One region of the Achromobacter sp. CF-sbj1-Ac2-l genome, then DNA from elsewhere that is predicted to be linked to it. Evidence: predicted binding sites of a transcription regulator. Region 1 holds the regulator's gene; the other holds the start of a gene.
What was found. The regulator LexA, encoded in region 1, represses DNA repair genes until DNA is damaged. The targets are predictions, from matches to a motif close to ACTGTATNNNNATACAGT.
Positions count from the first base shown of each region.

Region 2: the regulator LexA is predicted to act here: its motif matches at 5,287-5,304, upstream of imuA (translesion DNA synthesis-associated protein ImuA).

Region 1 covers NZ_CP199855.1:3,828,729-3,844,777, reverse strand. Annotated here, with positions in the region: gene ACUDCK_RS17395 (RidA family protein) at 1-219, shown strand, start outside; gene ACUDCK_RS17390 (hypothetical protein) at 333-605, shown strand; gene ACUDCK_RS17385 (DUF2513 domain-containing protein) at 610-909, opposite strand; gene ACUDCK_RS17380 (hypothetical protein) at 1,030-1,428, shown strand; gene ACUDCK_RS17375 (hypothetical protein) at 1,519-1,839, shown strand; gene ACUDCK_RS17370 (cold-shock protein) at 2,211-2,414, shown strand; gene ACUDCK_RS17365 (DUF924 family protein) at 2,539-3,102, shown strand; gene ACUDCK_RS17360 (cold-shock protein) at 3,391-3,597, shown strand; gene ACUDCK_RS17355 (TIGR00645 family protein) at 3,699-4,244, opposite strand; gene ACUDCK_RS17350 (M48 family metallopeptidase) at 4,504-5,259, shown strand; gene tig (trigger factor) at 5,428-6,738, shown strand; gene clpP (ATP-dependent Clp endopeptidase proteolytic subunit ClpP) at 6,743-7,396, shown strand; gene clpX (ATP-dependent Clp protease ATP-binding subunit ClpX) at 7,498-8,796, shown strand; gene lon (endopeptidase La) at 9,047-11,497, shown strand; gene lexA (transcriptional repressor LexA) at 11,602-12,252, opposite strand; gene ACUDCK_RS17320 (amino acid aminotransferase) at 12,409-13,608, opposite strand; gene uvrB (excinuclease ABC subunit UvrB) at 13,686-15,812, shown strand.
Region 2 covers NZ_CP199855.1:2,633,365-2,649,413, forward strand. Annotated here, with positions in the region: gene ACUDCK_RS12080 (error-prone DNA polymerase) at 1-3,092, opposite strand, end outside; gene ACUDCK_RS12085 (Y-family DNA polymerase) at 3,100-4,569, opposite strand; gene imuA (translesion DNA synthesis-associated protein ImuA) at 4,499-5,197, opposite strand; gene ACUDCK_RS12095 (methyl-accepting chemotaxis protein) at 5,524-6,576, shown strand; gene ACUDCK_RS12100 (amino acid permease) at 6,641-8,182, opposite strand; gene ypfH (esterase) at 8,344-9,063, shown strand; gene ACUDCK_RS12110 (IclR family transcriptional regulator) at 9,074-9,880, shown strand; gene ACUDCK_RS12115 (SDR family NAD(P)-dependent oxidoreductase) at 9,911-10,705, opposite strand; gene ACUDCK_RS12120 (Bug family tripartite tricarboxylate transporter substrate binding protein) at 10,707-11,684, opposite strand; gene ACUDCK_RS12125 (thiamine pyrophosphate-binding protein) at 11,727-13,460, opposite strand; gene ACUDCK_RS12130 (hypothetical protein) at 13,444-14,307, opposite strand; gene ACUDCK_RS12135 (efflux transporter outer membrane subunit) at 14,691-16,049, opposite strand, start outside.

The DNA of each region.
Region 1 (16,049 bases):
AGCGTCGCCGCCATCCTGCAGGCCGCCGGCGCGTCGATGGGTTCGGTGGTCAACGTCACCGTCTACATTCCCGACGTCGGTCTCTGGAACGAAGTGAACAGCGTCTACGAACGCAGCTTCGGCGACCACAAACCGGCCCGCGCGATCGTGCCCACGCGCGAATTGCACTATGGCGCGCTGGTGGAAATCAGCGCCGTCGCCGTCGTTCCCCAGGGTTGAACAAGACCCTGGCGACAGCCCTGTCCGTATGCCGGCCGCCCCCCTCGGGGACGGATTAGACGACCGCCCACCTATAATGCGGGCGCCGCAACATCCCAGGGGAGTCCGTCCGCATGCAGTACGAATACCTGTTCTGGTCCATGGCCGCCATGGTGGCGGTGGCATTGGTGGGCGGGGCGCTCTGCGGCCGCCTGCATTCCCCCGGGCGGACGCTGGCCGGCGTGGCCGTGCTGGCCGCGGCGGTCTGCGCGGGCGTGGTGGCGTTGTCGCGGTCGGCCGGTTTCGGCGACCAGGCGGCGATGCTGGCGATCGCCGCGTTCATGTTCAGCCTGGTGATCGGCGCCGCCGCCGCGCTGCTGACGCGGCGCATCCTGCGGCGCCGTTGAGCGCTCATTCTTCGTCGTCGAAGTCCTCGTCTTCTTCGTCTTCCTCGTCCTGCTCCAGGGCGTCGTAGCCCTTCCAGGTGATGCGCCAGCGCGTGTCGCCGGCGGTCGCCGTCGTTTCGCTGATCTGCTTGACCAGGCCGGCGTCGGCCAGCAGGTCCAGGTGGTGCGCAATCAGTTGCAGGCCTTGCTCCTGCGCGTGGGGCGCCAGGGCAGCCTCCTTGATGTCGTGGGTGCTCAGGTTGGGGCCCGCCGCGTCGCGCAGGGCTCCCAGGATCGTGACGACCAGATCGAAATCGCGTTGCATGATGTCCGCCGTATGGGTTGGGGTGGAACAGCCCACAATAGCAGAGTTCCGTGGCGGCGACGCGACAGCCGGCCGGGTCGGTTACAGTGCGGGATTACCGATCACAGACAGGCTGTATCAATGAAGAAACCCGCCGAGCGCGATTGCCTCGCCCTGGTCCCTGGCTACACCGGCCAAGCCGCCAAGCTGTTCCTGACGCGCACCGAGGAGGGCGCCATCGTCGGCGTCACCGTGTTCGATCTGCTGGGGCACGTCAAGCAACAGGGCGATGCCCAGGCCGCCGCCGACTGGGTGGCCAACTGGCTCGCGCAAGAAGCCGACAACCGCAAGGCGCGCCGCACGCAACTGCAAGCCCAGATGTTCCTGTGCAAGCTGGTCGGCGACGAGAAGGCCGCGTTCCTGGACGCCCAGAAGCCGCTGCTGGCCGCGCTGGCCGCGGCCGGGGTGCGTAGCCGCAACGTGGCGGCCACGTCCGGCGCCGCCCGCCGCTCGCTGGGACCGGCTGTCAGGAAGCCTTAGCGTAAGGCTGTTATAGTCGCGCCTGGACGTGCACGCATCCGTGCGGGCGCGTCCACGCGGGCCTGGCCCGCAAGTCAAGGAAGAGTGATCATGGAAATACTGAGTCGGCATGTTGCCGACGTGGCGGGCGGCGTTGAGCTGCACACAACGCTGGATGGCGAGAGCATCAGCGTCTATGTCGTGACCGATGTGGACGATCTCAATGCGATTGCCGACATCGTGCCCCCCGAAAAAGTCGAAGCCGGCGCGGACATACACGCCGCCAGTGTCGACAATGTTGATAATGCGCAAGAACAAATCGACCAAGTCCTGGAAAATATGAATCCCGGCGACGTGGCGGTTTTCCTTTGCTCGGGCCCCGACGCTTTCGGCGCGGCGCTCGATCTGTTGGGTTTACCTATCGAAGAGTAAGCCTGACGGCAAACCAAAGTGCCCGTCCAAACGGCGTATGCATCCGGGTACGCTCTTTGCCGGCATTTATATAAGCCTTGATTGTTTTTTTATGATGCGTGGGTGTTTACACCTATGCAGGGCTTCTTTTTTCCTATGAAAACGTGCAAATTCTGTTCGCAGTTTCTCTTTGTTGCATTATTGGCACGTATTTTTTAGGATTATGTTGACTTGTGAGGGGAACATAACGATAGTGTCGGCACACGATCACAAGCGTTGCGATTTTCGTTCAGTGCCGTGCCTTTTCCGGCTCAGCGTTATTGTTCTACTGTCCCCTCCTTGATTGATTCGTGACCTCCGGGCATTTGCCCATTATCTCTAGGAAATACAGTATGGAAACCGGCGTCGTTAAGTGGTTCAATTCGGAAAAAGGCTATGGCTTCATCACCCCGGAAGCGGGTGGTAAGGACCTGTTCGCTCACTTCTCCGAAATTCAGGGCTCGGGCTTCAAGTCTCTGGAAGAGAACCAGCGCGTCAGCTTTGTGACGGCCAATGGCCCCAAGGGCCCGCAAGCCACGAAGATCCAGGTCCTGTAAGGTTCTGGCTTTTCGGAAAAGCCCCTTCGGGGGCTTTTTTGCGTTTGGGCTCCCCGCGGTATCCTTGCCCGTGTCTCCCGCCGCACAGCCTGGCCGGACCCGCCATCGACAGAGGACGATCTCCATGACCCACCCTGGCCAAGCCCCCGCATCCCTGACGCCGCAGGACGTCGTCGCGTTCTGGCGCGACGCCGGGCCGCGGCAATGGTTCACCAAGGACGCGGCCTTCGACGAGCGCTTTCGCCAGCATTGCGGCGCCGCCCACATGGCCGCCGCCGCGCGCCAGTTGGATGCCTGGCTGGATGAGCCGGACGGCGCGCTGGCCCTGATGATCCTGCTGGACCAGTACCCCCGCAACGCCTACCGCGGCACGGCTCACATGTTCGCCACCGATCCGCTGGCGCTGCTGTTCGCCGAACGCGCCATCGCCGCCGGCCACGACCTTGCCGTCGATCCGGAGCTGCGCCAGTTCTTCTACATGCCCTTCGAGCACGCCGAGACCGTGGCCGCACAGAACCGGGCGGTTGCATTGATGGAGCCGCTGGGCGCCGACGCGGTGCGCTGGGCCGTCCTGCACCGCGACATCATCAAGCGCTTCGGCCGCTTTCCCCATCGCAACGCCGCGCTGGGCCGGCAGACCACGCAGCCCGAGCAGGAGTTCCTGGACACCGGCGGCTTCTCCGGCTGAGCCCCGGCGGCATGGCCGTTCGACGCGAGCGTATCTGCTTGTATCGGTGCATGGCGAGTTGAAAGATCCGGGGCCGCGGCTCGGGTGGTGGCGCGGCGCGGGCATGGCGATCACCGCATATTTGACGTTTTTCCGGGTTCGCCAATACACTGGGTTCAGCGAGATTTTCAAGAGACGCGGTCTGCGTTTAACTTGTCGCGGTCAGTGGTGCTGCGGTTGCTTTCCTCTCCCATCCTTGATCATCTGGCGCCCCGCGAGCAATCGCTTCTTTAGGTTCGAGGAAATTCCATGGCAACCGGCATCGTCAAGTGGTTCAACGCCGAAAAAGGGTATGGCTTCATCATGCCCGACGACGGCAGCAAGGATCTGTTCGCCCACTACTCGGAAATCCGCAGCGAAGGCTACAAGTCGCTGCAGGAAAACCAGCGCGTCACGTTCGAGGTCGGTACCGGCCCCAAGGGTCCCAGCGCCAAGAACATCAAGGTGGCGGCCTGAGTACAGGTCCACGGCGGGCCGGATACGGCCCGCCGTAATAAAAAAGCCCCGACACGCCAGTGCCGGGGCTTTTCTTTTCCCGCGCGGCGCGGGGGGGGCGTTCAGTGCTTCGCGTGCGATGGCGTGGACAGCCTGTCGACCAGGGCGATGCCCAGCGCCGACAGAATGAACAGCGCGTGAATGATGGTCTGCCACATCACGCCCGCTTCCGAGAAGCGCGCGTTGGGCGTGCCCAGCGTGCCGGCCTCGATGAAGGTGCGCAGCAGGTGGATCGACGAGATGCCGATGATGGCCATGGCCAGCTTGACCTTGAGGACGCTGGCGTTGACGTGGCTGAGCCATTCCGGCTGGTCCGGATGCCCCTGCAGCCGCAGGCGCGACACGAAGGTCTCGTAGCCGCCGACGATCACCATCACCAGCAGGTTGGAGATCATCACCACGTCGATCAATCCCAGCACCAGCAGCATGATTTCCATTTCGCCGAAGCTGGTGGCGTGCGTCAGCAGATGCCAGAGTTCCTTCAGGAACAGCATCACGTAGACGCCCTGGGCGACGATCAGTCCCAGATAGAGCGGCAGTTGCAGCCAGCGCGAACTGAAAATCAGGCTGGGCAGCAAGCCAAGACGGGGTGGGGTGTTGGGGGTCATGATGGGTGCGAGCCGTTATAGGGATACGGAAAAAGTGCGGCGGCAATTCTAACAACGCCGCGCTCTCCCGGGATTTGTTTTTGATGACGAATTTATGGCGGAGCAGGGGGTACTTACCACGGTAAGAAGTCTTTCGCCCGCCTTTTGTGTAAGAGAAATTCGCATTTGCGAAACTCTGTGGCGAAACGGTTTGAGCGCTTTTGGCGTATATAGAATTGCCGCCTCACTCGAACAGAGTCAGTTAAGAGGAGTTTTTTCCATGAAGATCCGCTACACCGTTGCCGCGCTGGCCGTTGCCCTTGCCCCTTATTCCGCGTCGCATGCCCTCGATATCGGGGGACTGGTGGGCGCCGGCAGCAAGGTGGTGCAGGCCGCCACCCTGAGCGATGCCGAAATCAAGACCTTGTCGGACAAGGCTTGCGCGCAGAGCGACTCCCAGGAAAAGATCGCCGCCCCGGGCAGCAAGTACGACGTGCGCCTGCAGAAGATCGCCAAGCAACTGGGCGGCACCGTCAACGGCCAGAAGGCCAACTACAAGGTCTACATCACCAAGGACGTCAACGCCTGGGCCATGGCCAACGGCTGCATCCGCGTCTACAGCGGCTTGATGGACATGATGACCGACGACGAAGTGCTGGGCGTCGTGGGCCATGAAATCGGCCACGTGGCGCTGGGCCACAGCAAGAAGGCCATGCAGACCGCCTACACGGTCTCGGCCGCGCGCGACGCCGCCGGCGCCGCCGGTGGCGCCACGGTCGCCGCCCTGAACTCTTCGCAGTTGGGCGACCTGACCGAGAAGTTCATCAACGCGCAGTTCTCGCAATCGCAGGAAAGCGCCGCCGACGACTACTCGTTCGACCAGTTGCAGGCCAAGAAGCTGAACACCCGCGGCCTGGTGACGGCGTTCCAGAAGCTGGCCGAGCTGGACGGCGGCAAGAGCGATATGATGAGCTCGCACCCGTCTTCGGCCAAGCGCGCGCAGCACATCGAAGATCGCATCGCCAAGGCCAAATAAAGCGCCCTGGCGGGCAATTTGCCGCCCTTTCCGGGTGGAAAACGGGGCGCGAGCATCCGGGCTTGTCCGGGTGCTCGCGCCCCTTTGCGTCAGGGGTCCGGAAGTTTCCGGTAAAATGCCGCGTTTATCCGCCCGTCATCCCATATCTTTCGGAAAATAGGTCTTTTAATGCAGCCTGTGGTTGAAACCCTCTCCGGCCTCGAGCGCCGTGTTGATCTGGCCGTCTCGGTGGCCGACGTCGAAAAGGAAGTCCAGGCGCAGTTGAAGCGCGTGGCCCGTACCGCCAAGGTCCCTGGCTTTCGTCCCGGCAAGGCGCCGCTCGCCATGCTCGAGCGCAGCCATGGCCCCGGCATCCGCTACGACGTGATCAACAGCCAGGTCGGCCGCGCATTCGAACAAGCCGTCGACGGCGCCAAGCTGCGCGTCGCTGGCGCCCCGAACCTGGAACCCAAGACGGAAGGCGTCGGCGAAGACACGCTGGCCTTCACCGCCACATTCGAGGTCTACCCCGAAGTCGCCGTGCCGGACCTGTCGGCCCTGGCCGTGACCCGCTATGAAACCGCCGTCACCGACGCCGAAGTGCAGCAGACCCTGGACGTCCTGCGCAAGCAGCGCGCCACGTTCGAAGCCCGCGAAGGCCGCGCCTCGCAAGACGGCGACCGCGTCACGCTGGACTTCGCCGGCACCATCGACGGCGTGCCGTTCGAAGGCGGCAAGGCCGAAGACTTCCCGTTCGTGCTCGGCCAAGGCCGCATGCTGCCGGAATTCGAAGAAGCCGCCCGCGGCCTGAAGGCTGGCGAAAGCAAGGTCTTCCCGCTCAAGTTCCCCGATGACTACCAAGGCAAGGAAGTCGCCGGCAAGACCGCCGAATTCACCATCACCGTCAAGGAAGTGGCCGAAGGCGTGCTGCCCGAACTGAATGCCGAATTCGCCAAGTCGCTCGGCCAGGCCGAAGGCGACATCGAAAAGCTCAAGGCCGACATCCGCAGCAACATCGAACGCGAAGTCAAGGTTCGCGCGCAAGGCCGCACCAAGTCCAGCGTGATGGACGCCCTGGTCGAAGCCGGCAAGTTCGACGTGCCGAAGGCGCTGGTCGACAACGACGTGCAAAGCCGCATCGCCGCCGCTCGCGAAGAGCTCAAGCAGCGTGGCGTGCCCAACGCCGAGTCCGTGCCGATCCCGGCCGAAGCGTTCTCCACCGAATCCGAGCGCCGCGTGCGCCTGGGCCTGCTGGTGTCCGAACTGGTCAAGCAAGCCCAGCTTCAGGCCAAGCCGGAACAGGTCCGCGCCCGCATCGAAGAGTTCGCGGAAAACTACGAACAACCCGCCCAGGTTGTCAGCTATTACCTGGCCGACCGCCAGCGTCGTGCTGAAATCGAGGCTATCGTGCTCGAAGACAACGTCGTCGCGCATGTTCTGGAAAAGGCCAAGGTCACCGACGAAAAGGTGCCTTTTGATCAGTTGATGGGGATGGCGTAACACTATGCAGAGATTCACCGATTTCTATGCGGCAATGAATGGCGGGTCGTCGGTGACCCCCACCGGCCTGGGCTACATTCCCATGGTGATCGAGCAGTCGGGGCGCGGCGAACGCGCCTACGACATCTATTCGCGTCTGCTCCGCGAGCGGCTCATCTTCCTGGTGGGCCCGGTCAACGACGCGACGGCCAACCTGGTCGTGGCGCAGTTGCTGTTCCTGGAATCGGAGAATCCTGACAAGGACATTTCCCTGTACATCAACTCGCCCGGCGGGTCGGTGTACGCGGGCATGGCCATCTACGACACCATGCAGTTCATCAAGCCGGACGTGTCGACCCTGTGCACGGGCCTGGCGGCCAGCATGGGCGCCTTCCTGCTGGCGGCTGGCAAGAAGGGCAAGCGCTTCACCCTGCCCAACTCGCGCATCATGATCCACCAGCCCTCGGGCGGCGCCCAGGGGCAGGCCTCCGACATCCAGATCCAGGCTCGCGAGATCCTGGACCTGCGCGAGCGTCTCAACCGCATCCTGGCCGACAACACCGGCCAGTCGATCGACCGCATCGCCCTGGACACGGAACGTGACAACTTCATGTCCGCCGAAGATGCGGTATCGTATGGACTGGTGGACAAGGTGATGACCTCCCGTTCGGAAGGCTGACTTCCCGGTTGAGTCCCATCCGCTGCCGCCATGTTTGAGTAAGCGCAGGCGCCGGGCCCTTTACCCGGTCCGGCGCTTCTTTACCTGAGATACGACTACATATGCCTGAAAAAAAGGGATCGGCAGACGCAAAAGTGCTGCATTGCTCGTTTTGCAATAAAAGCCAGCACGAAGTCCGCAAGCTGATCGCGGGTCCGTCGGTATTCATCTGCGATGAATGCATAGACTTGTGCAACGACATCATCCGCGAGGAAGCGCAGGCTACCGCGCGCGCGGCGATTCGTTCCGAACTGCCCACTCCGGCTGAAATCAAGACGTTCCTGGACCAGTACGTGATCGGGCAGACCTCGCCCAAGCGCATGCTGGCGGTGGCCGTCTACAACCACTACAAGCGCATCCGCCACGGCGAGATCAAGGGCGACGAAGTCGAGCTGTCCAAGAGCAACATCATGCTGATCGGCCCCACCGGGTCGGGCAAGACACTGCTGGCGCAGACCCTCGCGCGCATGCTGAACGTGCCGTTCGTCATGGCAGACGCCACCACGCTGACCGAAGCCGGTTACGTCGGTGAAGACGTCGAGAACATCATTCAGAAGTTGCTGCAGAACTGCAACTACGAAGTCGAGAAGGCGCAGCGCGCCATCATCTACATCGATGAAATCGACAAGATCTCCCGTAAGTCCGACAACCCGTCCATCACCCGCGACGTGTCGGGCGAGGGCGTGCAGCAGGCCCTGCTCAAGCTGATCGAAGGCACCGTGGCCTCGGTGCCGCCGCAGGGCGGGCGCAAGCACCCCAACCAGGACTTCGTCCAGGTCGACACGACCAACATCCTGTTCATCGTCGGCGGCGCCTTCGACGGCCTGGAAAAGGTCATCCGCGACCGCACGGAAAAGTCCGGTATCGGTTTCTCCGCCTCCGTGCGCGCCAAGTCCGAGCGCGGCGTCGGCGAGCTGTTCTCCGAAGTCGAGCCCGAAGACCTGATCAAGTTCGGCCTGATCCCCGAGCTGGTCGGCCGCCTGCCCGTGGTCGCCACGCTGGACGAACTCGATGAAGCTGCCCTGGTGCAGATCCTCACCGAGCCCAAGAACGCCCTGCTCAAGCAATTCCAGAAGCTGTTCGCCATGGAAGGCGCCGAGCTGGACGTGCGTCCCGCCGCCCTCAAGGCCATCGCCCGCAAGGCGCTCAAGCGCAAGACCGGCGCCCGTGGCCTGCGTTCCATCATCGAGCAGGCCCTGCTCGACACCATGTATGACCTGCCGTCGCAAGGCAACGTCAAGCGCGTGGTGCTCGACGAAGGCGCGATCGAAGGCGAGGGCAAGCCCTTGCTGATCTACGCCGACGAAGAGGGGACGACCGAAAAGCCCGAGCGCGGGGAAGTCCGCGACGCCGCGGCCTGACGGATATTTCAAGAAAACCCGTTTCCGTAACGGGTTTTTTTGTCTCAGGGCCCCGATTGAACGCACACTCCCTGGGTGTGTGCAATAAAACTGGATACCGGCCGCCGTTTTTTTTGCGGTTTTGTTTATCCGGCCGCCGGGATCTTGAATTTTCGGCTATTGTTCCCATAACAGACGTAACTGACGGGGCTGTCCGGGTATACCCGGTCATCCTGTCCCCGATACGCCGAGTCATACCGAGGAACCTCCTATGTCTGCCAGCCAGACCCTGCCTTCCGACCCGATCGACCTTCCCCTGCTGCCGCTGCGCGACGTCGTGGTGTTCCCGCACATGGTCATCCCGCTGTTCGTCGGCCGTCCGCGCTCTATCCGCGCGCTCGAGGTTGCGATGGAAGCGGGCAAGAGCATCATGCTGGTGGCCCAAAAGTCCGCCGGCAAGGATGATCCCACCCCTGAAGACGTCTACGAGATCGGCTGCGTCGCCGGCATCCTGCAGATGCTCAAGCTGCCCGACGGCACCGTCAAGGTGCTGGTCGAAGGCACCCAGCGCGCCCGCATCAACAGCATCGAAGACGCCGACTCGCACTTCACCTGCCAGGTCACCCCGATCGAGCCGGACGCCGTCCAGGGCTCCGAGACCGAGGCCCTGCGCCGTGCGATCGTCGCCCAGTTCGAGCAATACGTAAAACTCAACAAGAAGATCCCCCCGGAGATCCTGACCTCGCTCGCCGGCATCGATGACGCCGGCCGCCTGGCCGACACGATCGCCGCGCATCTTCCGCTGAAACTCGAGCAGAAGCAAAAGATGCTCGAGATCGTCGGCACCTCCGAGCGCCTCGAAGGCCTGCTCACGCAGTTGGAAACCGAAATCGACATCCTTCAGGTCGAAAAGCGGATCCGCGGCCGCGTGAAGAAGCAGATGGAAAAGAGCCAGCGCGACTACTACCTGAATGAGCAGGTCAAGGCCATTCAGAAGGAGTTGGGCGAGGGCGAAGAGGGCGCCGACATCGAGGAGCTCGAAAAGAAGATCATCGCCGCGCACATGCCCAAGGAGGCGCGCAAGAAGGCCGATGCCGAGCTCAAGAAGCTCAAGCTCATGTCGCCCATGTCGGCCGAAGCCACCGTGGTGCGCAACTACATCGATACGCTCATCAACCTCCCCTGGAGGAAAAAGAGCAAGATCAACAACTCCATCGCCAACGCCGAAACGGTGCTCGACAACGACCACTACGGCCTGGAGAAGGTGAAGGAACGCATCCTCGAATATCTCGCCGTGCAGCAGCGCGTGGACAAGGTCAAGGCGCCGATCCTGTGCCTGGTCGGTCCTCCCGGGGTCGGCAAGACCTCGCTGGGCCAGTCCATCGCCAAGGCCACGAACCGCAAGTTCGTGCGCATGGCCCTGGGCGGCGTGCGCGACGAGGCCGAGATCCGTGGCCACCGCCGTACGTACATCGGCTCGATGCCCGGCAAGATCGTCCAGAACATGTCGAAGGTCGGCGTGCGCAATCCCCTGTTCCTGCTCGATGAAATCGACAAGCTGGGCATGGATTTCCGCGGCGATCCCTCGTCGGCGCTGCTCGAAGTGCTGGACCCGGAACAGAACCACACGTTCCAGGACCACTACATCGAAGTGGACTTCGACCTGTCGGACGTCATGTTCGTGGCCACCAGCAACACGCTGAACATTCCGCCGGCCCTGCTGGACCGGATGGAAGTGATCCGCCTGTCGGGCTACACCGAGGAAGAAAAGATCCACATCGCCCGCGACCATCTGCTGCCCAAGCTGATGAAGAACAACGGCGTCAAGGATACCGAGCTGACCGTCGATGACAGCGCGCTGCGCGACATCGTGCGCTACTACACCCGCGAAGCCGGCGTGCGCGCGCTCGAGCGCGAAGTGGGCAAGATCTGCCGCAAGGTGATCAAGCAGTTGCTCACCCAGAGCGACCGCGCCAAGGCCGAAGGCAAGACCTTCGAACTCAAGCCGGTCAACGTCACGGGCGAGAACCTCAGCGACTACCTCGGCGTGCGCCGCTACACCTTCGGCATGGCCGAAAAGGAAAACCAGATCGGTCAGGTGACCGGCCTGGCCTGGACGGAAGTCGGTGGCGACCTGCTCACGATCGAAGTGGCGGACATGCCTGGCAAGGGCGTGATCCAACGCACCGGTTCGCTGGGCGACGTGATGAAGGAATCGGTCGAGGCGGCCCGCACGGTGGTGCGCTCGCGGGCGCGTCGCCTGGGCTTTGCCGACAGCGTGTTCGAGAAGCACGACATGCACGTGCACGTGCCGGAAGGCGCGACGCCCAAGGACGGTCCGTCCGCCGGTATCGCGATCACCACGGCCATGGTGTCGGCCCTGTCGCGCATCCCGGTGCGCGCCGACGTCGCCATGACCGGCGAGATCACGCTGCGTGGCGAAGTCCTGCCGATCGGCGGCCTGAAGGAAAAGCTGCTGGCCGCCCATCGCGGTGGTATCAAGACGGTCTTGATCCCGGAAGAAAACGTCAAGGATTTGGCGGAGATCCCGGACAACGTCAAGAACCATCTCGAGATCGTGCCGGTCCGCTGGATCGACAAGGTGCTGGAACTGGCCCTGGAACGCCTGCCGGAGCCGCTGGCTGAAGACGAAGCGGTCAAGGAGCCGCTGGTCGCCAAGCCGGCCGAGCCGGGTTCGACGGATCCGGTGCTCAAGCACTGATGCCTGGCCCGAGGCGCCCCGCGAGGGGTGCTCGCAAAAAGAAACCCCGCGCAAGCGGGGTTTCTTTTTTGGCGCGTCCGTGGCGCCGGATCGGAAGCAGTGGGTCAGTGCAGCGTGTGCGGGCGGATCAACCCGACCGCGATGCCTTCCAGCGCGAATTCCTGGTCGGCCTCGACCACGATGACGCTGAAGTCCGGATTCTCGGGCAGCAGTTCGATGCGGCCGTTCTGGCGTTGCAGGCGCTTGACGGTGACGTCGTCGCCGAGCCGCGCGACCACGATCTGGCCATTGCGAGCCTCGGAAGCCTTCTTGACGGCCAGCAGGTCGCCTTCGAGGATGCCGGCGTCGCGCATGCTCATGCCGCGCACCTTGAGCAGGTAATCGGGCGTCTGCGCGAACAGGCTGGTATCGACGCCGATCTCGCGCTCGACATGTTCCGCGGCCAGGATCGGGCTGCCTGCCGCCACGCGCCCCACCAGCGGCAGCAGTAGCTGCGCCAGGCCGGGCAGGGGCAAGGGCGCCTGCGACGGTGTCGGCGAGTTGTCCTTCAGGCGGATGCCGCGGGAGGCGCCGGCGGTGAGCTCGATGGCGCCCTTGCGGGCCAGGGCCTTCAGATGGTCTTCGGCCGCATTGGGCGAGCGGAAACCCAGGGCCTGGGCGATCTCGGCGCGGGTGGGCGGAAAGCCGGTACGCGCGACGGTCTGCCGGATGAGGTCCAGGATTTGCTGTTGACGATCAGTGAGTTTGCTGGCCATGGCGGTGATCCGTTTGTGAGTCGGACTGTACATATATACAGCGGCATTCTGGGGGACATAACGCAAAAATGCAAGCGTTGATCCAACGCGGTTTTGTGACAGGCAATAAAAACGGGACCCGCAGGTCCCGTTTGGAGGTGCCGCTGTCGGCGCGTCTTACAGTACCGCGGCGATGCCCTTGGCCACCTGGTCGATGTTGCCGCTGTTGAGCGCGGCAACGCAGATGCGGCCGCTGGAGACGGCGTAGACGCCGTGCTCTTCGCGCAGGCGGTCGACCTGGGCCGAGGTCAGGCCCGAGTACGAGAACATGCCGCGCTGCTGCAGCACGAAGCTGAAGTCCTGCTTGCCGCCGTGTTCCTTGATCTTCTCGACCAACTGCTTGCGCATCAGGCGGATGCGGTCGCGCATGGCGCCGAGTTCCTCTTCCCACATGGCGAACAGCTCGGGCGAGTTCAGCACGGTGGAGACGATCGTGCCGCCGTGGGTGGGCGGATTGGAGTAATTGGTGCGGATGACGCGCTTGAGCTGGCTCAGCACGCGGGTGGCTTCGTCCTTGCTGCCGGCCACGACCGTCAGGGCGCCGACGCGCTCGCCGTACAGCGAGAACGACTTCGAGAACGACGAGCTGATGAACATGGTCAGGTCGAGGTCGGCGAACAGGCGCACGACCGCGGCGTCTTCACGCAGGCCTTCGCCGAAGCCCTGGTAGGCGATGTCCAGGAACGGCACCAGCTTGTTTTCCTTGACGACCGCGGCGATCTGCTTCCATTGGTCGAAGGTCGGGTCGACGCCGGTGGGGTTGTGGCAGCAGGCGTGCAGCACGACCACGGTGTTGGCCGGCGCGGCCTTCAGGGCGGCCAGCATGCCGTCGAAGTTCAGGCCGCGGGTGGCGGCATCGTAGTAGGCGTAGGTGCCGACTTCGAAACCGGCGCGTTCGAACAGCGCGCGGTGGTTTTCCCAGCTCGGATCGCTGATCAGGACCTTGGAGGTCGGCAGCAACTGGCGCAGGAAGTCGGCGCCGATCTTGAGCGCGCCGGTGCCGCCCAGGGCCTGGGTGGTCAGGACGCGGCCGGCAGCGGCCAGCGGGGAATCCTTGCCGATCAGCAGGGCTTGCGCGCCCTGGTTGTAGCCGGCGATGCCTTCGATCGGCAGGTAGCCGCGGGCGGCGGCGGCCTCGATGCGGGCGATTTCCGCCTTGCGCACGGCGCCCAGCAGGGGAATGCGACCCTGGTCGTCGTAGTACACGCCCACGCCCAGATTGACTTTACCGGGGCGGGTGTCCGCGTTGTATTGTTCGTTCAGACCAAGAATGGGGTCGCGCGGCGCGAGTTCGACGGAATCGAAAAGGGTGCTCATGGGACTCTGCTGAGGGTGAGTGGACGCAGTCGGAAGTGCTGTGGATAATGGGGGGTTTACCCTGGGAACAGTCTAGCATGCCTAAGAGCGCAATAGACCCGAGCGCGGCGGGTGCCGCAGCCGTTGGCTCCGTCACTGACGGGGCGGCCGATGTGGCCCCTGGCGCTGTCGCGGCGGCCCCTGGCCCGGGGTACGTCGATTACCCCGGCAGCCCGTTCCACCTCTACCAACCCTATCCGCCCGCCGGCGACCAGCCGGGCGCCATCGAAGGATTGGTCCAGGGCGTGCAGGACGGCCTGATGTACCAGACCCTGCTGGGCGTGACCGGCTCGGGCAAGACCTACACCATGGCCAACGTCATCGCCCAGTTGGGGCGGCCGGCGCTGGTGCTGGCGCCCAACAAGACGCTGGCCGCGCAGTTGTACGCGGAAATGCGCGAGTTCTTTCCCAAGAACGCGGTGGAGTACTTCGTCTCGTACTACGACTACTACCAGCCCGAGGCCTATGTGCCGACGCGCGACCTGTTCATCGAAAAGGACTCGTCGATCAACGAGCACATCGAGCAGATGCGCCTGTCGGCCACCAAGAGCCTGCTGGAACGGCGCGACACCATCATCGTTGGCACCGTGTCGTGCATCTACGGTATCGGCAACCCCGGCGACTACCACGCGATGGTGCTGATCCTGCGCGCCGGCGACCAGATCTCGAGGCGCGAGATCCTGGCGCGGCTGGTGGCCATGCAGTACACCCGCAACGACGCCGAATTCACGCGCGGCGTGTTCCGCGTGCGCGGCGAGACCATCGACATCTTCCCGGCGGAAAGCGCCGAGCTGGCGCTGCGCCTGACACTGTTCGACGACGAAATCGAAAGCCTCGAGCTGTTCGATCCGCTGACCGGCCGCATCCGCCAGAAGCTGCCGCGCTTCACCGTCTACCCCGGCTCGCACTACGTCACGCCGCGGGATACGGTGCTGCGCGCCATCGAGACTATCAAGGAGGAGTTGCGCGAACGCACCAAGCGCTTCGTCGACGACGGCCACCTGGTCGAGGCCCAGCGGCTTGAGCAACGCACCCGCTTCGACCTGGAAATGCTGCAGGAACTGGGTTTCTGCAAGGGCATCGAGAACTACTCGCGCCACTTGTCCGGCGCCGCGCCGGGGGAGCCGCCGCCCACGCTGATCGACTATCTGCCCGCCGATGCGCTGATGTTCATCGACGAGAGCCACGTCACCATCGGCCAGCTCAGCGCCATGTACCGGGGTGACCGCTCGCGCAAGGAAACCCTGGTGCAGTATGGCTTCCGGCTGCCGTCGGCGCTGGACAACCGGCCGCTCAAGCTCGAGGAATTCGAGGCGCGCATGCGCCAGTGCGTGTTCGTGTCGGCCACGCCCGCGGCGTACGAAAAGGAGCACGCCGACAACGTGGTCGAGCAGGTGGTGCGTCCCACCGGCCTGGTCGATCCGATCGTCGAGGTGTTGCCGGCGCGCACCCAGGTCGATGACCTGCTGGGACAGATCAAGGCGCGCACCAGCCAGGGAGAGCGGGTGCTGGTCACCACGCTGACCAAGCGCATGGCCGAGGACCTGACCGACTTCCTGACCGAGCACGGGGTGCGGGTGCGTTACCTGCACTCGGACATCGATACGGTCGAGCGCGTGGAAATCATCCGCGACCTGCGCCTGGGCACGTTCGACGTGCTGGTGGGCATCAACCTGCTGCGAGAGGGGCTGGACATTCCGGAAGTGTCGCTGGTTGCCATCCTGGATGCGGACAAGGAAGGCTTCCTGCGTTCCGAGCGCAGCCTGATCCAGACGATCGGACGCGCCGCGCGCAACCTGAACGGCCATGCCATCCTGTACGCCGACCGCATCACCGATTCGATGCAGCGCGCCATGGAGGAAACCAGCCGTCGCCGCGCCAAGCAGTTGCAGTTCAATGCCGATCACGGCATCACCGCGCGCGGCGTGCAGAAGGCCGTGCGCGAGCTGATCGACGGCATCGTCGCCCCGGTGCAGCACGACGCGCTGGAAGCCGCGGTTCCGGCTGAGCTGCTCAAGGACGAAAAGGCCCTGGCCCGCGAGATCAAGCGCCTGGAAAAGCTGATGATGGACCATGCGCGCAATCTGGAGTTCGAGCAGGCCGCGGCCGCCCGGGATGCGCTGACGGCGCTCAAGCAGCGCGTGCTGCTGGATGGCGCGGTATGAGGTAAATCGGTATCTAAATGTGTCTCTGCGCTGACAGTGTGCTGAATATTGGGAAAAGTCATCATGTTGTCAGCGGGCGTCCGAAATTTGCGCAAGGGATCCGTCCCAGGCCCTCCGGAAAGCCTCAAATATAGTTGTTAACTATATGATTTATAATGATTATTTAAGGCGGTGGCCCAGCGTGTAACGGATGGCGAAAACGCAAAAAAAGCTTGCCTTATCTCGGGTTTTCCCGCA
Region 2 (16,049 bases), 1.2 Mb from region 1:
AGCTCGCGGCGCTGGCGTTCGATCAGTTCGGGGCGCACCACCACGTTGACCGGACCGGTTTCGTCTTCCAGCGTGACGAAGATCACGCCCTTGGAGGTCTGCGGCCGCTGGCGCACGGTGACGATGCCGCAGGCGCGGGCCACGCGCTTGTCGGGGTAGCCGTTGAGCACGCTGGCCGGCTGGAAGTTGCGCGCCGCCAGTTGCGGCCGCAGCAGCTCGACGGGGTGGCGCCGCAGGGTCAGGCCGACGCTGCGATAGTCGGCCGCCACGGTCTGGTTTTCAGTCGGCGCGGCCAGTTGCGGCATCTCGGTTTCGTGGATGGCGGCGTCGCGCAGCAGGTCGCGGCTGTGGACGCTGGCGGCGGCTTCCCAACTGGCCTGGCGGCGGTGGCCGGCCAGGGTGCGCAGGGCGTCGCCGGCGGCCAGGGCGTTCAGGTCGTGGCGCGTCAGGGCGGCGCGGCGGGCCAGGTCGCCGGTGCTGGTGAAGGGGGCCTCGGCGCGGGCGGCCTCGATGCGGCGGGCGCTGTCTTGGTGCAGGCCCTGGATCAGGCTCAGGCCGAGGCGCACGGCGGGGCGGATTTCGTCCGGCGAGGGCGCGTGAGGATGGGGCCGGCGCGGCGGCGCGTCGGCGGGCGCGGGCTCCAGCGCCGCGTCCCAGCCGCTGACGGTCACGTCCACCGGCAGCACCCGCACGCCGTGGCGGCGCGCGTCCTGCACCAGTTGCGCCGGCGCGTAAAAGCCCATGGGCTGGGAGTTGAGCAGCGCGGCCAGAAAGGCCTCGGGTTCGTGGCGCTTGAGCCAGGAACTGGCGTAGGCCAGCAGCGCGAAGCTGGCGGCGTGGCTTTCGGGAAAGCCGTATTCGCCAAAGCCCTCGATCTGGCGGAATAGCGCCTGCGCGAAGTCCAGCGTGTAGCCGTGCGCCAGCAGGCCGCCCACCAGCTTGACGCGGTATTTGTCGACGCCGCCCTTGCGCCGCCAGGCGGCCATGGAGCGCCGCAACTGGTCGGCATCGCCGGGCGAGAAACCGGCCGCGACCACCGCGATCTGCATCACCTGTTCCTGGAAGATCGGCACGCCCATGGTGCGGCTGAGCACGCCGCGCACTTTCTCGCTGGGGTAGCTTTCCTTTTCCTTGCCCTGGCGGCGGCGCAGGTACGGATGCACCATGCCGCCCTGGATCGGGCCGGGCCGCACGATGGCCACCTGCACCACCAGGTCGTAGTATTCGCGCGGCCGCAGGCGCGGCAGCATGGTCATCTGGGCGCGCGATTCGATCTGGAACACGCCGATGGTGTCGGCCTCGCAGATCATGTCGTAGGTGGGTTCGTCGCCTTCGGGAATGTCCTGCAGCCGCAGCGGCTGGCCGCGGCGCTGGCCGGCCAGTTCCAGGGTGCGGCGCAGCGCCGACAGCATGCCCAGCGCCAGCACGTCGACCTTGAGCAGCTTGAGCGCGTCCAGGTCGTCCTTGTCCCACTGCACCACGCTGCGGTCGGCCATGGCGGCGTTTTCGATCGGCACCAGCCGCGACAGCTTGCCGCGCGAGATGACGAAGCCGCCGGGGTGCTGCGACAGGTGGCGCGGAAAGCCCATCAGCGTCTGGGCCAGCGCGGCCCACTGCCGCGCCACCTGCGATTCCGGGTCCAGGCCGCAGGCGCCCAGCGTGCGCAGCATTTCCTGCTTGCTGTCCCACCACTGGTGGGCGCGCGCCACCGCGTCGATCACGCCCGGGTCCACGCCCAGCGCGCGGCCGGTGTCGCGCAGCACGCTGCGCGGGCGGTACGAGATCACCACGGCGGTCAGGGCGGCGCGCTGGCGGCCGTACTTGCGGTAGATGTACTGGATCACTTCCTCGCGCCGCTGGTGTTCGAAGTCGACGTCGATGTCGGGCGGCTCGTTGCGTTCCTTGCTGATGAAGCGCTCGAACAGGTTGTTGCCGCGGCGCGGATCGACCTCGGTGATGCCCAGGCAGTAGCACACCGCCGAGTTGGCGGCCGAGCCGCGCCCCTGGCACAGGATGCCGTGGTCGCGGGCGTACTGCACGATGTCGTAGACCGTGAGGAAGTAGGCCTCGTATTGCAGGTCGGCGATCAGCGCCAGTTCCTTTTCGATCTGCTCGCTGACGTAGTCCGGCGTCCCGCCCGGAAAGCGCCGCGCGGCGCCGGCCAGGGTTTCCTGGCGCAGGTAGGTGGCGGGGGTGTGGCCGCGCGGGATGATCTCGTCGGGATATTCGTAGCGCAGTTCGTCCAGCGAGAAGGCGCAGCGCCGCGCCACCACCAGCGTCTGCGCCAGCGCCTCGGGCGGATAGAGGTTGGCCAGCCGCATGCGGGTGCGCAGGTGCTGCTCGGCGTTGCCCGCCAGCGCGTAGCCGCATTGCGACACGCACTGGTGGGTGCGGATGCCGGTCAGGGTGTCGTGCAGCGGCTTGCGCGAGCGCACGTGCATCTGCACCTGGCCCAGCGCCACCACCGGCAGTTCGGCGGCGCGCGCGGCGCGGTCGACGGCGGCGCGGTGCAGGTCGTCGCGCGAGCGGTACAGCAGGGTCAGGCCGACCCAGGCGCGGCGCGGGAAGGTGGCGGCCAGCCAGCGCGCCTGCTGCGCCATGCGGTCGGGGTCGTCGCCGTAGACGGGCGACAGGATCGCCAGGCATTCGGGCAGGTGGCGCAGGTGTTCGTAGCCCGGCGGCGGGGCGGTGAAGTCCTCGGGCGCCAGCCGGTATTCGCCCTTGGGGGCGCGGGTGCGGGCCAGGGTGATGAGTTCGGACAGGTTGCCGTAGCCCTCGCGGGTCTGCGCCAGCAGGGTCAGGTCCAGCGGCGCGGCCTCGGGGCCGGCGCGCAGCCGGAAGGTGGCGCCGATGATGAGCGGCAGCTTCTGGGTCTTGGCCTCGACGTGGGCGCGCACCACGCCGGCCAGGCTGCATTCGTCGGTGATGGCCAGGGCGGCATAGCCCAGTTCGGCGGCGCGGGCGGTCAGTTCCTCGGGGTGCGAGGCGCCCTGCAGGAACGAGAAGTTCGACTGGCATTGCAGTTCGGCGTAGCCGGGCAGTCCGGCAGGCGGACCGGGGGCGTCGTCATGGGGATCGTCGGGCGCGTGCATGGCGGGGTCAGGCGTACAGCCCGTGCAGGTACCAGCGCGCGTGCGCGTCGTCGCGCTCGCGGTAGATCCAGTAGCGCGCGCTGGCGGCGTCCTCGGCCACGAAGTAGTCGCGCACGGTCAGGACCGGATCCCACCAGCCGCTTTCGATGCGCTCGGGGCCGCGCATCAGCCGCAGCGCCTGGCCGGCGTATTGCGGGCGGTGGCCGGCAAGCTTGAGCGGCAGCGGCGGATCGAGCAGCCAGAAGGGGCGGTCCAGGGGCTCGGGCAGCGGTTCGGGGCGTTGCGGCGGTTCCAGCGCGTCGCCCCAGGCGTTGGCGGCCTCGGGCCGGTGGTCGGGGAGGGGACAGGCGTGGCGCACCTGCTCGCGGCCCAGCCGCGCGGTCAGCAGGTCCAGCAGGCGGGCGTGGTCGGCGGCGGTGCCGCCGGGTTCGGGGAACAGCGTGGTGCTGGCGGCGGGCTGTTCGGTGGTGTCGGGCGCCAGCAGCGTCACCGCGATCACCGGCGCTTCGAGCGTCAGGCGGCCGAGCTTTTCGCGCAGCAGGTTGAGGATCTGCGGCGCCTGCCAGACGGGCTGGGCCAGCGCCAGTTCCAGCTCGGTGGGCGGGCGTGCGTGGCGGCCGCGCTCGTGGTCCAGGCGCAGCAGCACGCGCCGCACCGCCAGTTGCCGCGCCGCCAGCCAGCCGCCCAACTGTTCGGCCAGGCGCCGCGCCACGGCCAGCACCGCGTCGGTGTGTTCGAGGTATTCCATCAGCTCGATGCGGCGCTCGAAGCGCGGCGGCGGCTCGATCCAGCGATGCAGTTCGGGCGACTGGCCGTAGGCCGCGTCCAGCGCTTGCAGCAGCTCGGGCGCGCTGCGCCGTTGCAGGCCGGCGCGCGGCAGGGCGCGCAGGTCGGCCAGGGTGTGGCAGCCGATGTCGTTGAGCCAGTCCAGGCGCGGCAGGGCCTGGGGCAGCAGGGCCACGGGCAGGGCGTCGAGCCGGCGCGCCAGGGTGCGCGGGGTGAGCACCCGGCGCGGCGACCGGCGTCCGCCGCGATGCGCCAGCAGCCAGGCGCCGGCGGCGGTGGGCGCCATGCCCAGCGACACGCGCAGGTCCAGCGCGGCCAGCGTGGCGGCCACGCGCCGGTGCAGCGCGCGTGGCCCGCGGAAGAACAGCAGGCTGGCGCCGACGTTGAGCAGCACGGTGTCTGCGTCCGCCAGCGCGACCTCGGGGGTGTATTGCAGCAGCGCCAGCGCCGCGCCCTGCAGGGTGTCGGCCTCGGCCACCGGGTCGCGCGCCAGCAGTTCGACCTCGGGCGCGATGGCGGCCGCGCCGCCGCGGCGCATGCCCGCGCGCACGCCGGCCTGGCGCGCGGCGGGCGTGAGGGCGGCGACGCGTTCCTGGTCGAGGACCGCGTAGGCCTGCGCCTCAAGCGGCCAGTGCGGGCGCAGTGCGTCCAGCGGCAGGCAGCGCAGGCAGGCGGCGATCCAGAGGCGCATGGCGGGTGGGCGCCAGGACGCCGGGCTCCAGGCCCACGTACAGCGGGGCCTCGCAGACCGGTCCGCGGCGCTTGAGGATATGGACGGACAGCCCGCCCGGCGCGGGCGCGAGCGCCAGGCGCAAGGGGGCGGGGGTGGCGTGCTGCGCGGCGCTGGCCGGGCGCAGGGCGACGAACAGCAGGTCGCTGGCCTGGGCCGCCAGGTGCAGCCGGCGCAGCGATTCGGGGCGCACGTGCGGCAGCCAGCAGAGCAGGGCGCCGCAACTGCCGTTCTTCAGGATCTGCTCGGCGGCCCAGAGGGCGTCCAGCGGTTTTTCGGGGGCGACCCAGAGCAGTTGGCGCGGGTCGAGCCGCCAGCTCATCCAACTGGCGATGTGCGGCGCGTGCGGCGGCTGCACCAGGGCGATGGCGCGGCGCGTTTCGAGCTGCGCCAGGGCCGGGCGCAGCAGGCGGATTTCACCGATGCCGGGTTGCGGCGCCAGCAGCTCGATCAGCGAGCCCAGCGGCCAGCCGCCGTCCGGCAGCTCGGCCGACAGGGCGGCGTGGCCGGTGGGCAGGCTGCGGGCGGCGCCGCGCGCCAACTGGGTGGCGCGCCACAACGCGGGGTGGATCTGTTCTGGCGACGGCATGGCGGGCGGACGACCCGGTTTTCCTGGGTGAAGATTCGGTGGGTGGCGGCACGGCCGGGCGGAGAGGCGCCTGGCCGGAATCGCTTATTGCTGTATGAATATACAGTATTTTACCCGACCCGGAAGGCACCGGATGTATCTGTCGCTTGCACCGTATTGGTGCGCGCCGCAAGGCCCGCTTCGAGGCGCGATGCGCCGTCGCCATCCCCGCCACGCCCCTGGAAGGCGCCGGTCGTTAACCCGTGCAGGGCTTGGCACGCTTCCTGCTTCTGTCCCCATGTCACCGTCTCCTCACGCAACAACGTCCAACAAAAGGAGTGCTGAACATGGCCCATCAACCGGAACGCATCGTCGAACTGTCGCGCCGCGTCGAGCGCATTTCGAACGAGAAGATCGAGAGCATCGTCGACATCAACCAGCAGGCCAAGTACCTGTCGCTGAACGCGCGCATCGAGGCCGCGCGCTCGGGCGAGGCGGGACGCGGTTTCGCGGTGGTGGCCAACCAGGTGCAGTACGTGTCCGAGCAGATCACCGGCATCGCCGACGCGCTCAAGGAAGAGTTGGCCGGGTCCATCGCCGACCTGATCCGCATCGGCGAAAACACCCTGCACGAGATCCGCGGCTACGAGGGCCGCCGCCTGGGCGACCTGGCGCTGAACATGATCGAGACCATGGACCGCAACCTGTACGAGCGTTCCTGCGACGTGCGCTGGTGGGCGACGGATTCGTCGGTGGTGCGGGCCTTGCAGGAACCCGGCGCCGACAGCGCCCGCCACGCCAGCGGCCGGCTGGGCGTGATCCTGGACAGCTATACGGTCTACCTGGACCTGTGGGTGGCCGATGCGCAGGGGCGGGTGGTGGCCAACGGCCGTCCCGACCGCTATCCGCAGGCGCGCGGCGCCAACGTCAGCCAGGCCGAGTGGTTCCGGCGCGGGATGGCCACGGCCGACGGCGGCGAGTACGTGGCCATGGACATCGACAGCGAGCGCCTGCTGGAGGGCGCCCACGTCGCCACCTACGCCACCGCGATCCGGCGCGACGCCGACAAGCAGGGCGAACCGCTGGGCGTGCTGGGGGTGTTCTTCGACTGGAGCCAGCAGGCCGACAGTATCGTCAAGTCGGTGGGCCTGTCGGAAGAGGAATGGGGACGCACCCGCTGCCTGCTGGTCGACAGCCGCCAGCGCGTCATCGCCGCCTCGGATGGCGCGGTATCGCTGAAAGAGCGGTACGTGCTGCGCCACGACGAGCGGCCGCGCGGCTACTACGAAAACGCCGATCGCGGCCTGGTGGGGTTCGCGCTGACGCCGGGCTATGAAACCTATGCCGGCCTGGGCTGGTACGGCGTCATCGCGCAGCGTCCGCGCGACAGCTTCGAATAGGGGCGGCGCGGGCCGGACGGCGGCCGGGCGCGTGGCCCCGGATGCCTCCGGGCCCGCACGCGGCTCAGGTCCGCGCGGCCTGGCCGGCGGCTACCGGTTCGTCCTGCGGCACGCCCGCCGCGCGGTCGGCCTCGAAGCCGTAGAACTGCATGTCTTCGTAGCTGATCCAGCGCGACTTCTTCACCAGCCGGTGGCCGATCCAGAACGCCAGGAACAGCGGGATCGCCAGGTAGGTCGAGACCACGCCGATCCAGTCGATGCGCTCGTCCAGGAAGGCCTGGTAGTTCTGGCCCAGCGTGACCAGCAGGCACAGCACGAAGGCGAACAGCGGCCCGAACGGAAACAGTCCGGCCTTGTAGGGCAGGTTGGCGGTGTCGTAGCCGTGCTTCACGTAGCCCTGGCGGAAGCGGTAGTGGCTGACGGCGATGCTGAGCCAGACGATGAACTCGGTCATGCCGGCGAAATTCAGCAGCCAGATATAGACCGCCTTGGGGCTGTAGACCACGCTGAACATGCACAGGCAGGCCAGCGCGGTGGTGGCCAGCAGCGCGTACAGCGGCACGCCGTTGCCGGTCAGGCGCTTGAACACGGCCGGGGCCTGGCCCTCGACCGCCATGTTGAACAGCATCCGCGTGGCGGCATACATGCCCGAATTGCCGGCCGACAGCACCGAGGTCAGGATCACCGCGTTCATCACGGTGGCCGCCGACAGCAGCCCGGCGTGCTGGAACACCAGCGTGAACGGGCTGACGGCGATGTCCTCGACCTCGTTGCGCAGCAGTTGCGGGTCGGTATAGGGGATCAGCAGGCCGATGATCAGGATCGCCAGCACGTAGAACAGCAGGATGCGCCAGAACACGTGGTTGATGGCGCGCGGCACGTTGCGGCGCGGGTTCTCGGATTCGCCGGCGGCCACGCCGACCAGTTCGGTGCCCTGGAACGAATAGGCCACCACCATGGCCACCCCGACCCAGGTGGCGGCGTTGCCGACGAAGGGCGCCTCGCCCACGGTCCAGTTGCGCACGCCGACCGGCGCGTCGCTGTGGATGATGCCCACCAGCATGGCCAGGCCCAGCACGATGAAGCACAGCACCGCCACCACCTTGATGATGGCGAACCAGTACTCGGCCTCGCCGAAGCTGCGCGCCGAGAAGGCGTTCAGGCCGAAGGTCAGCGCCAGGAAGGCGACGCTCCAGATCCAGCCGGGGGTATCGGGGAACCAGTACGCCATCACCAGTTGGGCGGCCACCACGTCCACCGCCACCACCGTGGCCCAGCTGAGCCAGAAGTTCCAGCCCAGCGCGAAGCCGAAGCCGCCGTCCACGTAGCGCGAGGCATAGGTGCAGAAGGAGCCCGACACGGGCATGAAGGTGGCCAGTTCGCCCAGGCTGGTCATGATGAAATAGACCATCAGGCCGATCAGCAGGTACACCGTGAGCGCGCCGCCCGGGCCAGCCTGGGCGATGGCCGCGCCCGAGGCGATGAACAGGCCGGTGCCGATGGCGCCGCCCAGGGCGATCATGGTCAGGTGGCGCGCCTTGAGCACGCGGTGCAACTGGTTCTTGCCGGCCGGCGGGGTTCCCGAGTCTGTCGTCGGTGTTTTCATGGAATGCACAGGTTGATGCAAAGCCCCGCGCCGACCGCGCACGCCCCTGGGCGCCTTGTGGACACCGGGGGCACGAGCCGGCCCGGGGGGCGCTTTGCCTAGGATTGCGTATGACGGGCATTTTACAATGGGGCCATCCAGTGCCTGTCCGGAGCCGTAGCATGGCCACTTCTTCCCCCGCGTCCCCCCACGAAATCGAATTCCTGCCCGAGCCCGGCACCGAGGTGCGGCAGCTTTTCATCCTGCTGCACGGCGTCGGCGGCGCGCCCGACAACCTGCTGCCGCTGGCCCAGGCCGTGCGCGCCGCGTTCCCCGCGGCGGCGATCCTGATCCCCGAGGGCTTCGAGCCCTTCGATGGCGGCGGCGCCGGCCGGCAATGGTTCTCGGTGCGCGGCGTCACCGAGGAAAACCGCCCCGAACGCGTGGCCCGGGCCCTGCCGCCGCTGGAGGCCTACGTGCAGCGGGCCCAGGCCCGCTTCGGCCTGTTGCAGTCCGACACCGCGCTGGCGGGTTTCTCGCAGGGCGCCATCATGGCGCTGGAGCTGGTGCAGGCGCATGACGGCATGGCCGGCCGCGTGATCGCCTTTTCTGGCCGCTATGCGCAATTGCCCAAGGCCGCGCCGCAGTACACCACGCTGCATCTCTTGCACGGCGCGGCCGACGCCGTCATGCCGGTGGCGCACATCCAGGCGGCGCAGGCGCGGCTGGACGAGCTGCACGGCGACGCCACCATCGACGTGGCCTCGCAGGTCGGCCACGAGCTGCATCCGGCGCTGATCCAGCGCGCCATCGAGCGGCTGCAGACCTGCGTGCCGCTGCGCAGTTGGGAAGCGGCGCTGGGCCTGAACCAGTCGCCGCCCGACGGCACCACGGTGCATTGAAGGCGCGCCGGTGAGCCCCGCCAAATCCTCCGCCACCGCGCGCGACGCCGATCCGGTCGGCGGCGCGCAAAGCATCTTCCGGGTGCTGCGCATCCTCAAGTACGTGGGCGCCGCGCCCGCGCGCGGGGTCGGCCTGACCGACGTGGCGCGCGACCTGGGCCTGACGCCGCCCACCGCGCACCGCATGCTGTCGGCCCTGCTGCAAGAGGGCTTCCTGGCGCTCAATCCCAAGCTCAAGACCTACAGCCTGGGCCGCGAGTCGTACATCCTGGGCCTGGCGGCGGAAAGCCGCCACGGCATCAAGGCGATCGCCGAATCGGCGGTGCTGCGGCTGGCGCAATCGACCGGCGACACCAGCTTCCTGTCGGTGCGGTCGGGCCACGAGGCGGTCTGCGTCGACCGCAAGACGGGCGATTTTCCCATCAAGATCCTGACGCTGGAGGTCGGCCACCGCCGGCCGCTGGGCGTGGGGGCGGGCAGCCTGGCGCTGCTGGCGTTCCTGCCCAACGACGACATCGAGCGGGTGCTGGCGCGCTACGACGCCTCGGCCGCGCCCGACCTGCCGTCCACCGCGATGCTGCGCGAGGACATCGCCGCGGCCCGCAAGAATGGCTATGCGCTGAACCCGGGGCGCATCATCCCGGACATGCTGGGGGTGGGCGTGCCGGTGTATGACCGCGAGCAGCACGTGGTGGCCGCGCTCAGCGTGGCCGCGATCCGCTCGCGGCTGTCGGGGGCGCGGCTGCAGGAAGTGGTGGCGGCGCTGCAACGCGCCGCCACGGAACTGGGCGCCGAACTGGCGCCGCGCCCGGCCTGAAGCGCGGCACAGGCCGGCCCGCGCCGCCGGCTATCGCCCCGCGCAGGACTTGCCGCCGTCCACCGGCAGGCACACGCCGGTGATGTACTTCGCTTCATCGCTGGCCAGGAACAGCGCCGCGTGCGCCACGTCCCAGGCGTCGCCCATGCGGCCCATCGGGCTGGCGGCGTGGCGGCGCCGGCGCATTTCCTCCACGTCCTCGAACTGGCCCGCGATCTGGGTGTAGATCAGCGGCGTGTCCATCACGCCCGGCAGCACCGCGTTGACGCGGATGTTGTCGGGCGCATAGCGCACCGCCAGGGCGCGGGTCAGATGGTTCAAGCCGGCCTTGGCGGCGTAGTACGAGGTGTACGGGTAGGTGTTGACCTGGATCGAGGCCAGCGACGAGATGTTGACGATGCTGCCGCCGCCCTGGGCCAGCATCACCGGCAGCACGTGCTTGCAGGTCAGGAACACGCCGGTCAGGTTGGTGTCCATGACGCGGTGCCAGCTCTCCTCGCTGGCTTCGATCGGGTCGCCCATCTCGGTGATGCCGACGTTGTTGTGCAGCACGTCGATGCTGCCAGCCTCGGCCAGCATGGCCCGCACCGCCGCCAGGATCTGCGCGCTGTCGGTCACGTCGGCCGCCAGCGCGGTGCAGCGGCCGCCTTCCTCGGCGATGATGCGGCGGGTTTCCTCGGCCGAATCGGCGCGCAGGTCGACCGCGAACACGTGGGCGCCTTCGCGGGCGTAGAGCGCGGCGGCGGCGCGGCCGTTGCTCCAGCCCGGGCCGGAAGAACCCGCGCCGAACACCAGCGCGGTCTTGCCTTGCATGCGCTGGCCCATGTCAGTCCACCGAGATGTGCGCGAACTCGGCCACCTTCTTCCACTTGGCCACGTCTTCCTTGATCATCGCGGCGAAGGCCTCCGGCTTGTCCGCCACCACGTAGGCGCCCACGCCGGCGTACTTGGCCTGCACCTCGGGGTCGGCCAGCGCGCGGCGCGAGGCCTCGCCCAGCTTGGCCAGGATCGGCGCGGGCAGCCCGGCCGGGGCCAGCAGGCCGTTCCACATTTCGGCGTCATACGTCGGCAGACCGACCTCGGCGAAGGTGGGCACGTCGGGCAGTTGCGGCAGGCGCTTGCGCGCGGCCACCACGATGGCGCGCAGGCTGCCGGACTGGATGTGCGCCATCGACGAGGCCGCCGTGTCCCACAGGATCGGCACCTGGCCGGCGATGACGTCGTTGAGCGCCGGGCCGGTGCCGCGATACGGCACGTGCATCATGTCCAGCCCCGACAGCGACTTGTAGTATTCCATCGCCATGTGGGTGGCGCCGCCGTTGCCCGACGAGGCATACGAATACTTGCCCGGCGCGCCCTTGATCAGCGCCACGAACGAGGCGTAGTCCTTGGCCGGGAAGTCCTTGTTGACCACGATCACGCCCGGCACGCGGATGATCTGCGTGACCGGGGTGAAGTCCTTGACCGCGTCGTACGGCAGGTTCTTGTAGACCGCCGAGTTGGTGCCGTTGGTGCTGGAGGTGCCCAGCAGTAGCGTGTAGCCGTCGGCCGGCGCGCTGGCCACCGCGCGCGAGCCGACCGTGCCGCCGGCGCCGCCGCGGTTTTCCACCACCACGGGCTGGCCGATCTGCTTGCCCAGCGCCTCGGCGAAGATGCGGCCGACCACGTCCGAGGTGCCGCCGGGCGGGAAGGGCACGATCAGGCGGATCGGACGGTCGGGATAGTTGCTCTGGGCGCCGGCGGACGGCGCTAGCACGGTGGCCAGGGCGGCGGCCGCCACGGTCAGCCAGGTACGGATCTTCATGGGTTGTCTCCTCGCTTGGGATGTCTGTGTTGTTATTCAGGCTCAGGCGATGCGGTCGCCCGGCTTGATCTTGGCGGCGCGGCTGTCCACGCCGGGCAGCATGTGCGCGGGGTCGCGCGTCACCACCACGTCCAGCACGGTGGGGCGGTCCTTGCAGGCGTAGGCGGCGGCCAGCGCGGCGGGAATCTCGGCCGGGTCCTCCACCCGGATGCCGTTGCAGCCCAGCGCCCGCGCCACGTTGGCGTAGTTGGTCTCGGCCAGGTCGGACGACTGGTAGCTGCCGCTGCCGTACATCAGGTGTTGCAAGGCCTTGATATAGCCCGAGGCGGCATTGTTGACCACCACCAGGGTGAAGGCCAGGCCCATGCGCACGGCGGTTTCCAGCTCGCCCAGCGACATGTTGCAGCCGCCGTCGCCGGTCAGGCTCACCACCTGCCGTCCGGGCGCGGCGGCGGCCGCGCCGATGGCGCCGGGGATGCCGTAGCCGATCGACGCGAAGCCCCGGTCCGGCACGAAGCCGCGCCCGGCGCGCTTGGTGTCGAACAGCAGGCCGCCCCAGTGCGCGGCGAAGCCGCCGTCGGCCACCAGCACGCCGTCTTCGGGCAGGCTGGCGTTGATCTCGTGCATCAGGCGCGCCATGCCGATGGGCCGGTCGGCCGAGGTCAGCTTGGCGCGCACCGATTCGCGCCAGGTGTGCATCGCCTGGCCGACTTCGGCGGCGTAGCCTTCCCGGCGGGCGCCGCCGTTGTCGGGCTGGGCGGCCAGGGCCTGGTCCAGTTCAGCCAGCGTGGCGCGGGCGTCGCCCCACAGCCGCAGCGCCGGCGTGGTGGTGCGGTCGAATTCCTCGGCCACGATGTCCAGGTGGATGATGGGCGCGCCGGTGGCCAGCAGGTCATAGCGGCGCGTGGCCACTTCGCCCAGCTTGCAGCCCACCACGAACAGGCAGTCGGCCTTGGCGATCAGGTCGTTGGCGATGCGGCTGTAGCGGCCGAACAGGCCCGCGTTCAGCGGATCGTCGCAGGCGATGGCGCCCTTGCCGCTCATGGTGTGGGCGACCGGAATGTTGTAGCGCCGCGCGAAATCCTGCACCGCCTCGGCGGCCTCGCTGATGTGCACGCCGCCGCCGCACAGCATCAGCGGGCGGTCGGCGCCGGCCAGCATGGCGGCGGCCTGCGCCAGGGCGTCGGCATCCGGGCGGCAGCGCAGCGCGGGCGCGCGGCGGTAGGTCTCGCTGGCGTGGAAGGCGGCGGCGTCGAAGGCGTGGACTTCATGCGCGATGTCCTCGGGCACGTCCAGCACCACCGGGCCGGGCCGGCCGCTGGTGGCGACCGCGAAGGCGCGCCGCACCAGTTCGGGAATGCGCTCGATCTTCTCGACCCGCAGCACGTCCTTGACCACCGGGCGCAGCACTTCCAGTTGGCGCGCCTCCTGCGTCATGTTCTTCCACGAATGCATGCGGTGCGAGTCGCCCACCAGCGCCACCATGGCGGTGCCGGCGTTGTAGGCCTCGGCCAGACCGGTGACCAGGTTGGTGGCGCCGGGGCCGAGCGTGGCGTCGCACACGGCGGGACGGCCGCTGACCTTGGTGTAGGCGTCGGCGGCGAACACCGCGCAGCGTTCGTCGTTGATCAGGTTGTGGTTCAGCTTCAGGCGCCGCACGGCGTCGTAGAACGGCAGTAGCTGGAAGCCGCCCATGCCGAACATCAGGCCGACGTCATGCGCGGCGAACATGCGGGCGATGGCTTCGCCGCCGGTGATTTCAAGGGTTTCCGACATGCGGGGAATGCTCCAGGTGGGTTGCGCGCCCGGCCAGCAGGGCGTCAATAAAGGATTTCAGGGGGGCGCCGATGCGGCAGCCGAGTTCGCGGGCGCGGGCGTTGGCGCACGAGACCACGCCGTCCTCGTAGCAGGAGCGCGCGTCGCCGATGCGGGCGCTGTGGGCCGACACGGTCAGCGCGGCGATGCCGCGCTGCTGCAACAGGGGCAGGCGGCCGATGCCGGCGCTGTCCTTGCCGATGCCGGCGTCGTTGAAAGTCACCAGCCAGGGGCGAGGGCGCACGCCGTCGGTGGCCAGGCCCGCCAGCCGTTCGCCGTGCGAGGCGGTGACGGCGATCAGGCCGTCGTCGGCCGGCTCCAGCAGCGAGACCGAGTCGGCGCCGATCACGCGCGGCGTGCCGTCGGCAGCCGTGGCCAGGACGGCGCGGGCCTCGTGGCGCGGCGCCGGCCAGGTCGGCGCCATGTCGGCATCGGCCAGCCGCCGCGCGGCCTGCGCCACGGCCATGCCGGGCCGGCAGCCGAGCGCATGGGCCAGGCCGTTGACGTGGCTGATGATGCCGTGGCGCGCCATGTCGGCGCCGTCGCCGATACGGCAGCTACGGTAGTCGGCGGTGGCGGCGGCCACGCCCCACTGCTGCAGTTCGTCCAGCCCGGCGATGCCGGCCTGTTGCCAGCCGACGCCGGCGTCGTTCAGCACCACCGCGCGAACCCGGCCGCGGGCGGCGCAATAGGCGGCGTAGCTGCCGCCATGGGAGCCGGCGATCACCACGCGCCCGGCGTCTTCGGCGCGCAGCTTGGTGATGCTGTCCATGACGCGGGCGGGTTCGGCGTTGTTTTGTTCTTCCATATTATGGATGTTTGTTTTGATTCCTGGTGGCGCCACGGGAGGCCGCCAGGAAATCGATCTGTCTCTGCTTGAATTGGAATAATGATGTGAGACCGATTCTAAGAGGCTATGGGCGGCGCCAACAATCCTGTCTCCATATTGTGGAAGCTATTTGAAAATGAGGGGCGCCATCCATCGGGGAGGCAGGCGCGCCGACGCGGGGCAAAGGCGCGTGGTACGGCCGCGCATCGCGGGCGCGCGCGATCCATGCGAAGGAGGGGGGGGAAGGGCGCGAAGCCCTGGAGAAGCGGGCGCGTCGGCCCGTTCGGGGAGGTCGGCGCCACGCGCCGGAGGGAAACAACAGGCGGGCGGCGACCTGGCCGCCCGGGTATCGCCTGCCGCGCCTACTTTTCCCAGCCGCCGCCCAGCGCCAGGAACACGGCGATCTGGTCGTTGCTGAGTTCGGCCTGGCCGGCGGCCAGCGCGCTTTCATTGCTGGCCAGCGTGCGTTCGGCGTCGAGCACCGTCAGGTAGTCGGTCTTGCCGTACTGGAACAACTGGCGTGCCTGTGACGCGGCCTGCGCCGCCTGGTCGCGCGCCGCTTGCAGCGCCGCCTGACGATCGAGCTGGCGCGCGTACACCACCAGCGCGCTCTCGGTTTCGCGCAGCGCATTCAGCACCGAGGCGTCAAAGCGCGCCACGGCGGCCTTGGTGTTGGCCTCGGCCTCGGCGATGCGCGCCTGCACCGCGCCGGTGTTGGGCAGGGTCCAGGAGATCAGCGGACCGACGCTCCAACTGAAGGTGCCGCGATCGCCGAACATGGCGGCCGGGCCGCCCGAGGCGCCGGACAGGCCCAGCGTGATCTTCGGGTACAGGTCGGCGGTGGCCACGCCGATGCGCGCGGTGGCGGCGGCCAGCGCGCGTTCGGCCTGGCGGATGTCGGGACGGCGGCGCAGCAGCGCGGCGCCATCGCCCACCGGGATCGTCTGGCTCAATTGCGGCGCGGCGGCGCATTGCAGCAGCGTGGTCGGAATCTCGGCCGGGGTCTGCCCGGTCAGCGCCGCCAGCCGGTACAGCGCGGTGCGTTGCTGCGCCTGGAACGGCGGCAGGCTGGCGCGCAGTTGTTCCAACTGGCTGCGGGCCCGGGTGACGTCCAGCGCGGTGCCGCGGCCGGCGCGTTGCAGGCGGCTGACGGCGTCCAGCGATTCCTGCTGCACTTTCACCGAATGCTCGGCCGAGGCCAGTTGCATGCCGGCCGAACACAGGTTGGCGTAGGCGCGGGCGGTTTCGGCCGCCACCGTGACGCGGGTGGCGTCGTAGGCGGCCTGCGCCGCCTGCGCGTCGGCGCCGGCCGCTTCCACGGCGCGCCGGATCTGGCCGAACAGGTCCACCTGGTACGACATGCTGGCGCCGGCCGAGTACGACCAGCGGTTGGGCGGATCGATGCCGGGCGCCAGTTCCTGGATGCCGGAGACGTGGCCGAAGGTGGGCGAGGCGTTCACGCCCAGGCTGGGCTGCTGCTGCGCCTCGGTCTCGCGCACGGCGGCCTGGGCGCGTTCGAGGTTGGCGCTGGCCACGCGCAGGTCGGTGTTGGCCGCGAGGGCTTTCTCCACCAGGCCGTCCAGCACCGGATCGTTGTACAGCCGCCACCAGTGGCCGGGCACCTGGTCGCGCTGGAACACGCCCTCCCGCGCCTCGGCGAATGGCGCCTGCGCGCCTGGCCGGGCGGCGGCCGCGTCGGCGGGCACCTGGTAGTCAGGGCC